3 regions of the Vibrio kanaloae genome follow, and region 3 is predicted to be linked to each of the others. Evidence: riboswitches for the same ligand, from Rfam matches in the RefSeq annotation. Region 3 holds a riboswitch; each other region holds the start of a gene.
What was found. A riboswitch is a leader RNA that binds a small molecule or an ion and turns the genes downstream of it on or off. The one in region 3 is predicted to bind thiamine pyrophosphate.
Positions count from the first base shown of each region.

Region 1: linked by a shared signal. The riboswitch ahead of thiC (phosphomethylpyrimidine synthase ThiC) and the one ahead of thiD (bifunctional hydroxymethylpyrimidine kinase/phosphomethylpyrimidine kinase) in region 3 are both predicted to bind thiamine pyrophosphate.
Region 2: linked by a shared signal. The riboswitch ahead of thiB (thiamine ABC transporter substrate binding subunit) and the one ahead of thiD (bifunctional hydroxymethylpyrimidine kinase/phosphomethylpyrimidine kinase) in region 3 are both predicted to bind thiamine pyrophosphate.

Region 1 covers NZ_AP025497.1:31,595-35,979, forward strand. The annotation lists one part of gene OCV24_RS00140 (IS630 family transposase) at 1-297, shown strand, start outside; one part of gene OCV24_RS00140 (IS630 family transposase) at 299-874, shown strand; gene OCV24_RS00145 (multicopper oxidase family protein) at 978-2,360, shown strand; gene crcB (fluoride efflux transporter CrcB) at 2,461-2,844, shown strand; TPP riboswitch at 2,907-3,005, shown strand; gene thiC (phosphomethylpyrimidine synthase ThiC) at 3,136-4,385, shown strand, end outside.
Region 2 covers NZ_AP025497.1:369,905-374,289, reverse strand. The annotation lists gene thiP (thiamine/thiamine pyrophosphate ABC transporter permease ThiP) at 1-866, opposite strand, end outside; gene thiB (thiamine ABC transporter substrate binding subunit) at 979-1,971, opposite strand; TPP riboswitch at 2,025-2,144, opposite strand; gene OCV24_RS01760 (flavin prenyltransferase UbiX) at 2,188-2,811, opposite strand; gene mpl (UDP-N-acetylmuramate:L-alanyl-gamma-D-glutamyl-meso-diaminopimelate ligase) at 2,849-4,207, opposite strand.
Region 3 covers NZ_AP025498.1:840,220-844,604, reverse strand. The annotation lists gene OCV24_RS17940 (ABC transporter ATP-binding protein) at 1-562, opposite strand, end outside; gene thiD (bifunctional hydroxymethylpyrimidine kinase/phosphomethylpyrimidine kinase) at 552-1,445, opposite strand; TPP riboswitch at 1,542-1,653, opposite strand; gene OCV24_RS17930 (DMT family transporter) at 1,751-2,668, opposite strand; gene OCV24_RS17925 (helix-turn-helix domain-containing protein) at 2,754-3,482, opposite strand; gene OCV24_RS17920 (DUF4382 domain-containing protein) at 3,656-4,385, opposite strand, start outside.

The DNA of each region.
Region 1 (4,385 bases), on a different replicon from region 3:
ATCAAGGCCTATCTTGATTTTGGTGTTGAAGGGTTAGTAGAAAAACCTCATACAGGAAGACCTTCCAGACTCACTATTGAGCAAAAAAAACATCTTAAAGAATACGTCACTTCAAATGCAATAAAACCTGAGGGTGGGCGCTTACAAGGGAGTGATATCACACAATTCATCCTTGATGAATTTGATATATCTTACCAACCATCCGGTGTATACCGCTTACTGCATGAACTTAATTTGAGTTGGATAACAACACGTTCAAAGCACCCAAAACAATCAGAAGAAGCTCAAGAATCTTTTAAAAAAATTCCCAATAGAAACGATCCTTAAGATCCCTGGGCATATCCACTTAAAAGAAGTGCTTGTTTGGTTTCAAGATGAAGCTAGATTTGGTCAACGCAATACCACAACCAAGATTTGGGCAGAAAAAGGAACTCGACCTAGAGCCGTTCAACAGCAACAATTTGAGTATGCTTATTTGTTTGGAGCCGTTTGTATCAATACAGGCGAAGCTGAAGCTATTGTTTCACCGTTAAGCAACATGGAAGCAATGACGAAGCATCTTGAATTAATCTCAACGGCGACCCCTAGAGGTAAACATTCCGTGGTTATTATGGATCAAGCGAGCTGGCATCAAACACATTTAGCCAATCATTTTAAGAACATCACGATAATCCATATCCCGCCATATTCACCTGAATTAAACCCGATAGAACAAGTTTGGCAATGGCTTCGACAATACAAGTTAGCGAATAGGTGTTTTGAAAACTATAACGATATAGTGAACTCAGTATGCAATGCTTGGAACAGTTTTTGTGAAGATAAACGAAGAGTCCAATCCCTCTGCTTTAGAGATTGGACTCGATTGGTAAGTTAATTAATGGAATTGGTATAACTAACAGTACAAACTATGCTTCTTTATGAGAATTATTCTCAATATTTTGTTACATTTTAGTTGTTATTACTAAAAGGCAACAAATATGGATATTTCCCGTCGTAAGTTTATTCAATCATCTCTCGCTATATCTGCACTCACTGTACTGCCTGCTTGCTCTATGAAACGGGTGGTTTATGAACAAGGAAAGTATGTTTATGACTTAACGGCAGAACCTTCAACTGCTGGACTTGTGACGGGGTTTGAGACTAATATTCTAGGCTTTAATGGGCAGATTCCAGCGCCGACTATTCGCTGTCGACAGGGGGAAAAGGTCACAATTCGTTTTACGAATAAGCTTTCAGAGCCGACGACCATTCACTGGCATGGTCTGCGAATTCCAATCGAAATGGACGGGGTTCCTTTCTTGAGCCAGTCACCGATCATGTCGGGTGAAACCTTCATTTATGAATTTACGCCACCAGATGCTGGTACGTTTTGGTATCACCCACATATGAACAGTGTTAAACAGCTTGGTATGGGCTTGGTTGGTCTAATTATCGTTGAGGAGAGCATCCCAGTGCAGTTTGATGAAGAGCACGCACTGATGCTTAAACATTGGCATATCGATAAGAAAGGCCAATGGAAAGATCTAATGATCCCACGTCTCAGCGCTCGCATGGGCACGCCAGGAGAGTGGAGTAGCGTTAATGGAATACATGAGCCTGTATATCAGTTAAAACAACATGCAACGACCAGGCTGCGTATCGCTAATGTTGATAACACGATTACCTATCCAATTGCTATTGAAGGGGCTGAAGCATGGGTCATTGCTATCGATGGCAACCCTGTAAAGACACCCTATAAGCTGACTCAACATAAAATAGGCCCAGGTATGCGTGTTGATCTCGGGCTAATAGCACCTAAAGCTGGTGACCGAGTTAACGTTCTCCAGATGAAGGGGCGTTTCCCATTTTCTTTGTGTCAATTTGAAGTCTTAGGTTCCGAATTTACTCAAGAGCGAGCATTACCAGTATTACCATTGAATCCAGTACCTAACCTAGATCTTGCTAATGCAGAAGAAATAGACTTTTTATTTGAATGGGAAGGGGCGGTTTCTCCAGTATCTAAAGATGGAAAATCTATGCCTAAGTTTTGGCTAACTAATAAACGAGCATGGGAAGGGATGAGCAAAGATAATATTCCTGAACCGTTGGCGACTTTAGAATTGGGTAAAACCTATATATTCGATCTTAAGAACGTCACTCAATATCATCACCCGATTCATATTCACGGCCATACATTCACTGTATTGGAACTTGATGGGAAGAAAGTTGAAGAGCCTTTCCATACCGATACAGTGTTACTTGGAAAAAATGGCCGAGCTAAAGCCGCATTTGTTGCAGACAATCCTGGGCGCTGGATGTATCACTGTCATGTTATAGAACACATGAAAACGGGTTTAATGGGATATATTGAAGTTAAGTGACTCCTGTAACGTTTAATATTTGCGCATGCATTCTTAGTTTCTACCCTCGCTTTTATCGGCGGTAAAGTTAGAATGTAGGGGATACTGTTTGGGAGGAGTCATGGGTCAGTTATCTATTTTAGGTTTTATTGCCATTGGTGGGGCGTTTGGTGCTTGCTCACGTTATTTGATTTCAGAGTTATGTGCGGTGATGTTAGGGCGTGGTTTTCCTTTTGGTACGCTCACCGTTAACGTTATTGGTTCCTTTATTATGGGATTACTTATTGCGGCATTTGAAAATGAGATACTCGCAACGGAACCATGGAGACAGATTATCGGCCTAGGTTTCCTAGGTGCACTGACGACGTTTTCTACATTTTCGATGGATAACGTGCTTCTTATGCAGCAGGGTGCATTTTTTAAGATGGGGATCAATGTACTGCTCAATGTGGTTCTCAGTATCTCAGCAGCATGGATCGGCTTCCAACTTTTGATAAAGTCTTAAAGTTTTCTTACGATTTGTTAACAACTCGGCTTGGTTTATCTAAGCCGTTTTTATATACTCGATCATACTTGTCGGAGTGCCATATGGCTGAGACCGTTAACTCGGGATCCGTTGAACCTGATCAGGCTAATACCTGCGAAGGGAACAAGAGTAGATATCTAACTAGAAACCTTCTAGAGATCTATCTCCAGATCACAACTGTATTTCTTACCGTGATCCCTCTTGTAGCATCTAATCCGTCAAGCATTTTTTATCCCTATAAATAATGGCTAAAAGCCAAGGAAAAATGCTATGTCGAGTCGTAAACAAGCAAGACTGGAAGCGAAGAATTTCATTGATTCTTTATCCGTACAACCTTACCCAAATTCGAAAAAGGCTTACATTCAAGGATCTCGAGAGGACCTTCAAGTCCCTGTACGAGAAATATCACTCGCTGATAGCCTGGTTGGTGGTAGCAAAAAAGAGCCCGTATTCGAGCCTAACGAGCCTATTCATGTCTACGATACCTCAGGTGTTTATACCGATCCTACACATGAAATAGACCTTTACAGCGGCCTTCCTAAGTTGCGAGAGCAATGGATTGAAGAGCGTGGCGATACGGAACTGCTCGATGATGTAAGCTCTGTTTACACCAAAGAACGTTTAGAAGATGAAACCCTAGACGACCTTCGTTACGGTAATCTGCCTAGAATTCGTCGCGCGACTGGCGATCAATGTGTGACTCAACTGCATTATGCTCGTCAGGGTATAATCACTCCTGAGATGGAGTACATTGCGATACGTGAGAACATGGGACGTCAGAAGTTTGCTGATGAGCAGCTGAACCACCAACACCCTGGCCATAACTTTGGCGCAAACCTACCGAAAGAAATTACCCCTGAGTTCGTGCGTAAAGAGGTTGCTGAAGGTCGAGCTATTATCCCTTCAAACATCAACCACCCAGAATCAGAACCAATGATTATTGGTCGAAACTTCTTAGTGAAAGTGAACGCCAATATCGGTAACTCTTCTGTAAGCTCTTCGATTGAAGAAGAAGTTGAGAAGCTAGTATGGTCGACTCGCTGGGGCGGCGATACCGTAATGGACCTTTCTACTGGCCGTAATATCCACGAGACTCGTGAATGGATTCTTCGCAATAGCCCTGTGCCGATTGGTACGGTTCCTATGTATCAAGCGCTTGAAAAAGTGAATGGTGTAGCCGAAGACCTTAATTGGGAAGTCATGCGTGACACCTTGATTGAGCAAGCAGAGCAGGGCGTTGATTACTTCACTATTCACGCAGGTTTACTGCTTCGCTACGTGCCTATGACGGCTAAACGTGTGACTGGCATTGTCTCTCGTGGCGGTTCTATCATCGCGAAATGGTGTCTTGCTCATCACCAAGAAAGCTTCCTTTATACCCACTTCCGTGAGATCTGTGAGATCTGTGCGAAGTACGATGTCGCTCTGTCGTTGGGTGACGGTCTACGTCCGGGTTCGATTGCTGATGCCAATGATGAAGCTCAATTCTCGGAGTTACGAACTCTAGGTGAGTTGACTAA
Region 2 (4,385 bases), on a different replicon from region 3:
ATCCAAAAGCTATCCCAAGCTTTTGACCACCAGCAGTCCTTAACCAAATATTTCTCTTCCGACAACTGACTGGCCGTCACTGAAATAGGTTTCGACAGGCGCTGAATACTCACCGCTAATACACCACACAGCAGCATTTGCCATATCGCGAGTAACGCACCAGCCTGTAGGTCAAAATCGAATTTAATCGCTTGATAGATGGCCAGTTCGATAGTGGTTGATTTTGGTCCACCGCCTAGCGCCATCACGGTAGCAAAGCTGGTAAAACACAGCATGAAGACTAAGCCACACACATGAGGTAATTGTTGCCTTAAACGTGGCCATTCAACCCATCTGAATTTGTTCCAATGACTCATACCCAAGTGAGCACACAGCTTGTGCTGCTCGGCAGGCACAGTATCTAAAGCTTGTAAAAGCAAACGACTAGCATAAGGTAAATTGAAGAAGACGTGCGCCAACAAAATACCATTCAAGCCATAAATCGAGAATGGTAGCTCAATGTCGAAGTTTGCCAAAAACTTAGCTAACCAACCACTGTTGCCGTAAATCGCCAATAAGCCAAAGACACCAACTAACACAGGTAGAACCAAGGTCGACGCGAACAGCCTTAACAACAAAGCGCGTCCAAAAAATTGTCTACGACACAGGGCGTGAGCGATAGGTATAGCAAAGCCAACACTCAGAAAAGTTGAGAGTGTCGCCTGATAAAAACTGAATTTCGTTACATGCCAATAGTAAGGATCGGACCATACTTGGCTGATATCAAGAGAAGGGGCATTGCTAAGCAATGCCCCAACTGCTGAAACCACGAAGGCGGTAATGAGTATCGCAACCCAAACCCCGACCTTAGGTGTTTTCTTTATCATAAATTGATTTTTTACCGTAAATGGTTCATTCCAAACATAACGAATGAACCTTTAAATACAGAAAGCTAGTTTTTAAAAGTACGTTAGAAAGCTCATTTTCTTAAATAGTCAGTTAAAAAGTAAGCGCACTCTGCCATTCACGAATCCAAGGCTTACGCTTCTCGGCGATCTCTTCAGAGCTAAAACTCAGTGCTTTCTGTGGAACTGTTAACTGCTCAAAGCCTTTTGGTAGCTCGACACCCGTTACTGGGTACATCCAGTTACCTGTCGGCATCGCCGATTGGAATTCATCACTTAGGATAAACGCCATAAACTCATCAGCAAGCTTTTCGTTGTTGCTGCCTTTAACCTTAGCGGCCACTTCGACTTGAGTGTAATGCCCTTCTTCAAAGCTCGCTGCTGCGTACTTAGAATCGTTCTCTGCAATGATATGATAAGCCGGAGACGTAGTGTAAGACAGAACCAAGTCAGACTCACCTTCTAGGAACATAGAGTAAGCTTCAGACCAACCTTTGGTTACCGTCACGGTTTTTTGAGCCAGCTTCTTCCAAGCTGTCGTTGCTTCGTCACCGTAAACCGATTTCATCCATAGCATCATGCCTTGACCAGGTGTTGAAGTACGTGGATCTTGGTAGATAACCTTGAGATCATCACGCTGCTCAACCAACTCTTTCAGGCTCTTAGGCGGGTTTGCTAGTTTCTCTGTGTTATAGACAAAGGCAAAGTAACCAAAGTCATAAGGTACAAAGGTCTTGTCATCCCAGCCATTAGGCAGTGTTACTGATGACGTATCAACCTTGTGTTCCGCCAATAATCCCGTCGCTTTCGCTTCAGCCATCAGGTTGTTGTCGAGACCTAGCAAGATATCGGCTTTGCTGTTGCCGCCTTCAAGACGCAAGCGGTTCAGAATCGACACACCATCTTCTAGCGCGACAAAATTCACATCACAGCCACACTTCTCTTCGAATGCTTTCTCTACGGCAGGACGAGGGCCCCAATCCGCTGCAAAAGAATCATAGGTGTATACGGTCAAAGTGTTATCTGCAGCAAAGGCAGAAAAAGAGATCGCTGTAGTAACAGCAAGGGTAGTTAATGTGAATTTCACTGGACGCTCTCCATGGTCTGAGCGGCACAGGTTTGAGGGAGGAGAACGGTAGAGGTTGTTCCTAACTCAATTCCTACGCCAGCATTATCTGGTTCAGGTTTACGGGTCCCAAGCGCCTGCTTGATCTCAGCTCGCATTCATTATTTGAATGGTCAGCTCCCCGATGAGTGTTCAGAATTGTAATTCGAACTTTAACAATAAGCTATCAAGTTTGGATTAATTACGTTGATCGTACCCCCAACGTGGCACTAAACCTTGATCAATACCAAGATGATCCAAAATGCGCGCCACCATAAAATCAACCAGATCTTCAATCGACTTAGGTTGGTGATAAAAACCTGGAGCGGCAGGCATGATTGTCACGCCCATGGTTGAGAGTTTGTGCATGTTCTCTAGGTGCAGAGTCGAAAATGGTGTTTCACGCACCACCAACAACAGTTGGCCTCGCTCTTTCATGACGACATCTGCAGCTCGTTCAATCAGGTTATCCGATAAACCATGAGCAATTGACGCCAAACTTCCCGCAGAACATGGACATACCACCATCTGCTTCGGCGCAGCAGAACCAGATGCAACCGGTGAGAACCAATCATCTTTGCCACACACCATCAACTTTTCTGGGTCGCAGCCTAGATGCTTAACCAAGGCTTGTTTCGCCGCTTCCGGTCCAGCAGGTAACTTAAGTTCATGCTCGGTCGCTAAGACTACTCGCGCTGCCGACGATATCATCAAATAGACCTGATAATCGGCCGCCAAAAGGCATTCAAGTAAACGCAGTCCATAAGGCGCACCAGATGCGCCAGTGAAAGCAAGAGTTATCGCTTTATCGTGTTTTGTCATGTTCTCAATTACTTCAAATTATAAAGCCGTGAATCAGTTAAGCTTTGAGTGCCAATCCATCCAACAGCTTTTGATGAATACCACCAAAGCCACCGTTACTCATTACCAAGATTTGGTCACCCACTTGTGCCTCTGAGACAATTCTAGCAACGAATGCATCCATGTCATCACTTACATGGGCGGGTTGATGGCACGCATCGGCAACATCTTGTACTGACCAATCAATGTTATCCGGTTGGAATAAGTAGGTAGAATCCGCCTGTTTGAGCGAATCAGCCAAGGTTTCTTTGTGCACACCACGCTTCATGGTGGCAGAGCGAGGCTCTAGAACGGCAATGATTTTTTTCGTGTCGACCTTATTACGTAAACCACCGAGCGTAAGTTCAATTGCCGTTGGATGATGAGCAAAATCATCATAAATAGAGACACCTGCGACCTCGCCTTTAAACTCCAAACGACGCTTAGTATTAATAAAGGTAGCTAGCGATTCACAAGCAAGGTCAGGTGTCACACCCACATGTCTTGCCGCCGCAATCGCCATCAAGGCATTACTTACGTTATGATCACCAACCAAATCCCAGTCGACGGTTCCAATACATTCGCCTTGGAAGTACACCTCAAATTTAGAGCCGTCTTTAACCCGCTTCTTGGTATCCCAATCACCGAGTTCACCACTCGATTCCGTCTCACTCCAGCAACCGCGAGCTAGAACATCTTGGATCGCGATGTCTTGCTTCGGTGAAAAAATGCGGCCGTTGCTTGGCACTGTACGCACTAAATGATGAAACTGACGCTTGATCGCTTCAAGATCATCGAAGATATCGGCATGATCGAACTCTAAGTTATTCATGACTAAAGTTCTTGGGTGATAATGAACGAACTTAGATCGTTTATCGAAAAAAGCACTGTCATATTCGTCGGCTTCCACCACGAAGAACATACTTTCACCAAGACGAGCAGAGATACCAAAGTTACCCAACACACCGCCAACTAAAAAGCCCGGCGCATAGCCACAGTCTTCCAAGATCCAAGCCAGCATGCTGGATGTTGTGGTCTTGCCATGCGTGCCTGATACCGCCAGAACCCAACGGTCATGCAGTAAGAACTCTTGCAACCACTGTGGGCCTGATGTGTATCTAAGGTTGTTATTCAAGACATACTCAACGCACGGATTACCACGGCTCATTGCATTGCCGATCACCACGAGATCCGGCCTTGGCTCTAACTGGCTAGGATCGAACCCTTCAATAATTTCAATCCCTTGAGATTCCAACAAAGTACTCATTGGAGGGTAAACATTCGCGTCACTACCTGTAACCTTGTGCCCTAATTGACGAGCTAGTACTGCAGCACCACCCATGAAGGTGCCACAAACTCCTAAGATATGAATATGCATAAATTGCTTCCAAACGCTTGGCTAAATGAACCATGTCTAAATCAAACTACTGCACTCATTATCATGAAGTGGCAATTAAAAGCGAGTAGCAATGCAAAACAAATGAAGTCGACATAGTAAGTGAGATCTGTGTCGCTTAGTTCATTACCATTAAAAAGATCTAAGCCGTAGAATTTAG
Region 3 (4,385 bases):
CTCTTAACAGTTCACACGCTAAGGTCTGTAACTTGTGTCTTGTTACCGCATCCAGCGCAGAGAAAGGTTCGTCCATCAGCACAACAGGTTTGTCTTGCATTAAGGTGCGAGCCAAGGCAACACGCTGGCGCATACCACCAGACAACTGATCCGGCATAGTAGACGCGTGATCAGCCAAACCAACCGCAGCTAACAACTCTAGTGCTTGATTGGTTTGCTGTGCTTTATCAGAAACTTGATTTTGAAAGCGATGACTCAGGCATACATTGTCGATAACCGACAACCACGGCAGTAACAAGTCCTGCTGCGCCATGTAAGCGATGCGATCCGTTAAAGGCAGTTCATCAGAGGTTACCAATGTGCCCTGCCACTCCACCTTATCGTCCAACAAGCCTGCCAGATAACGCAATACCGTGGTTTTCCCGCAGCCACTTCTACCCAATAATACCGTCCACTTACCTGCGTTTAAGCTAAGCGACATTCCCGATAAGGTCGCGTGTTCACTGTCGTTATAACGTAAGGAGGCATTGCTGAGCTGAACACCAACCGTATTAACGGACATTGCCGTGTCCAGCGAAGAAGTGGTTTACCGGGCCATGGCCTTGGCCGACTTGCAACTCATCAGCATGAGCAATCGCGCGAGAAATGTATTGCTTACCTAGGTCGACAGCCTCTGGCAGCGTGTTGCCTTGGGCCAAGAAAGAAGCAATAGCAGATGAAAGCGTACAGCCCGTGCCGTGGGTATTTTTAGTCGGGAAACGCTTCGCGCTAATCAAGGCAGACGTCGTCGTCAGAATCAGTAGATCGTTACTGTTTTCATCTTTCTCTAAGTGGCCGCCTTTGAGAAGAACGGCTTTAGCACCCAGTGTGCGTAGGTCTTCAATCATTCCCTTCATTTCCGCTTCGCTTTCAGGCACAGCTTTCCCCGTCAGTGCCGCGCCTTCCGGCAAGTTAGGCGTAATGATGTCTGCTAGCGGAATCAGCTCTTGCTTTAATGTACTAATGGCAGAGGTTTCTAACAGCAAGTCACCGCTGGTTGCCACCATTACAGGGTCAATGACGAGGTACTTGGGTTGGTACTGTTTAATTTTATCCGCGACAATTTTGATGATTTGCGAATCAGCCAACATACCAACTTTTACCGCCACTATATTCAGATCAGTGAAAACCGCATCTAATTGGCTTGTTACGTGGTCGAGCGGGATAGGAAAAATGGCAGAAACGCCTTGAGTGTTCTGGGAAGTAATAGCGGTAATCACAGAACAAGCAAAACTACCGGTTGCAGACATGGCTTTGATGTCTGCCTGAATACCTGCGCCGCCACCACTGTCAGAGCCCGCGATGGTTAAAACAATTGGAGTGTTTGATCGAATCGAACTGTCAATAGAGATCTGACAAGTTGAGGGTCTTGGAGTTAAGGTTGGTGGAATAGAACTGTGTGTCATTGTCGCTCCTACTATCTTGCAAGACGTAGGAGAACCAACACTAACCGTAGGAAATGCCGCATTAAACTCATGAAAGCGTTCATGGGTGCAGACGTAGATCGAGTGCTTATAGTTCCCTACGCCAGTGTTAACTGAATCAGGTTCAACGGGTCTCGAATAACGATCTCAGCAAACACCAATTAAGGTATATGCCCCCCGACTATTGATAGCGATAGTAACAGCACTCTTGCAACTGAGATACTCCTTTTATTCAATTATAAGAATTACACATAAATAAATTTCAATTAGGCTCAATAAAAAAATACTTATAACGTTCCTTTAGATGGCTTCGACTGCATAAACAAGCACAGCACAATCAGAGACATACCTAGCCAGCCTGTAAAGGGAATCAGCTCACCGACAACGCAGACGGCAAGCACCGCTGCAACCACCGGTTCAAACAGAGTCAGCAGGTTGGCACTGCTCGCGGTCACATGGCGTAAACCAAAACTGAATGCTACATAGCCCAAGCATTGTGGGATTAACGTCAGATAACTGATGACTAACACGTTAGTCTGCGAGGAAAACAGGTTCTCACCAGTAAACCAGAGCGTTGGCAGCAACAGCATCGCACCAAGGCCAAAAATACTGCCCATCGCCGCTTGAGACTTAATGTCCTTGTCTATCAGTGCTTTTGTCGCCCAAGAATAAATGGCGTAACACAACCCTGCGAGTAGACCTAAAGTAATACCCAACAGCTTGAGATCATCACCGGATTCATTCGCCGATGAAGATTCTGAAAACACCAACAGCCCAATACCCACCACACCAATCGCAAAGCTAGTGAGCCAACGTTTGTTGATGTTATTTTTTTTGCTAATCAGACACTCTAACAATGCAGAAAAGAAGGGTGCGGTCGCAATCGAAACGACTGTACCAATCGCTACACCTGATAATTTCATTGAAGAATAGAAAGCTAAAGGGTAGACCGCCAAAGCCAAAGCGCTCACAGCCAACAACTTCTTGTTCTGCAAAAGTTTGTCGAAAGCGAATAGGATTTTTCGATACGCCAAACCCGCTTGCAATAGACCACCGACGCCCATAGAGAAAGCACCAATCGCTAATGGGCTTAGATCAGGTGCAAAACTTGCGGCAGTGCCTGTCGTGCCCCATAAAATAGAAGCAAACAAGATGGCTAAAGTGCCCGTTTGGAATTCGTTAACGCGATTGATGGCAAGATTCATTTCTATTACCCAATTTTCATTTCTGAAATAGATAATAGTGAAGATTGATAAAAGTTAATTTGCTGAAAGGACGCTATTGTTGTTTCTAAAGACTCTCTTTTATTGAGCCTAGAAACGCCCTTGGGGACATTCCAAAGTGCTGAGAGAAACGGCGACTGAAAGCAGAAACATCACTATACCCCACATTTTCAGCGATCAATTGAACCGGTAAATCGGTGTGGGTTAACAAGGCTTGGGCTTTCTCCATGCGATATCGAGTGATGTATTTAAGCGCACTGATACCAAGGCACTCTTTAAATCGTTTCTTAAACTGAGTGGGGCTCAAACAGGCCGTTTCAGCAAGTTGTGAAATGGATAACGGCTGCGTGTAGTTATCCGCAATCAACCTTTGTACCGCACGGATTCGAGGGTCAATGCTCTTGCTCACTTGTTGTAGCTCTAACAGCAGTGAAAACACATCCAAGATTGATGACTCAATACCACTATCGACCTGATACTCCAGCTGCTTCTCAACAAACAGCAGAAAGCTCATCAAAGGTGGTGTTATCGTGAAAACCGAGAGCTCATGCTCCAACAAGTGCTGCGGCAACTCCGCCATATCCGCGACAATAAACCGCGCTGCTTCATCCGCCTTAAACGCATGCGCTGTGGTTACCGGAATCACCACACATTCTCCCACGGCCACTTTGCCGATATACCCCACCATCTCGATATTGATACTGCCTTGGATTGGCAATACCAGTTGGTGATGGTCATCATGAGCATGAGTATTAAATTGCTTGGTATAAGATCGAATGCTTAAGCTAGATTTCATAATCAACGCCAGAGTACATTTCGCTAGGTTATAGTAAGAGATACAAAGTTACATTATCACTTCCCTAGAGTCACACTCAATGCGCATCAAATTCATGCTAGCTAGGTGACATGATCAAAAACGGCCTCCAAATGAGAGGCCGTTTTGATTAAAAAGCATAATTCACATATAGGTTAGAATGACACTTGGCTGTCTTGACCAACCAATACCTGAACACTATTTTGAACATCATAGATTTCAAAACCATCAGCAACCGGATCTGCATTGTCTTCATCACTGTCGAACTGCGCAGTACAGGTATAACCCAATGAGTAAGTACCTGGGTCGATGAAACCAAGGGAAAACTCATAGTTGGTCTGTGCTTGATTGATTGTCACTGATGCTGAAGTAATCGGTTTCACTTCATCACTGCCGCCAATCGGAGCCATGTCAGCTTGTTCAACATTACCTTCATACAAGTAGACTGCCTGAACAAAGGTATTATCACCACCGTTACAAGTGTCATAAGTAGAAAGTTCAACAGTGCCTTCAATGTTTCCTGTCTCAACCGTATTGATAAGGCTTACAGACGTTCTTTGAATGGTGTAATCAGGGAAAGTCGAACTGTTCTTTAGGCCACGTCGAAGGTCGAACTCGACAACAAAATCGTTGCTTTGTTGGTTCACATTAAATGAGTTATTAAAGTAAAGTACGCCAGCGTTATCTTCTTTACCCACACCTTGCGGACACGCACCTTCACCTTTCACCGTTAACTCATGATTCGTATCATCATTTTCTACCACGTAAGATGGATCTGTTGGATGATCGCCATCATTCGCAAACACACACAACTTATAGCTGCCTACCGGAATGACCTCATTTTCAATCAAAGGAAGCGCATCGCTGCCTTGGTAATCCAACAAA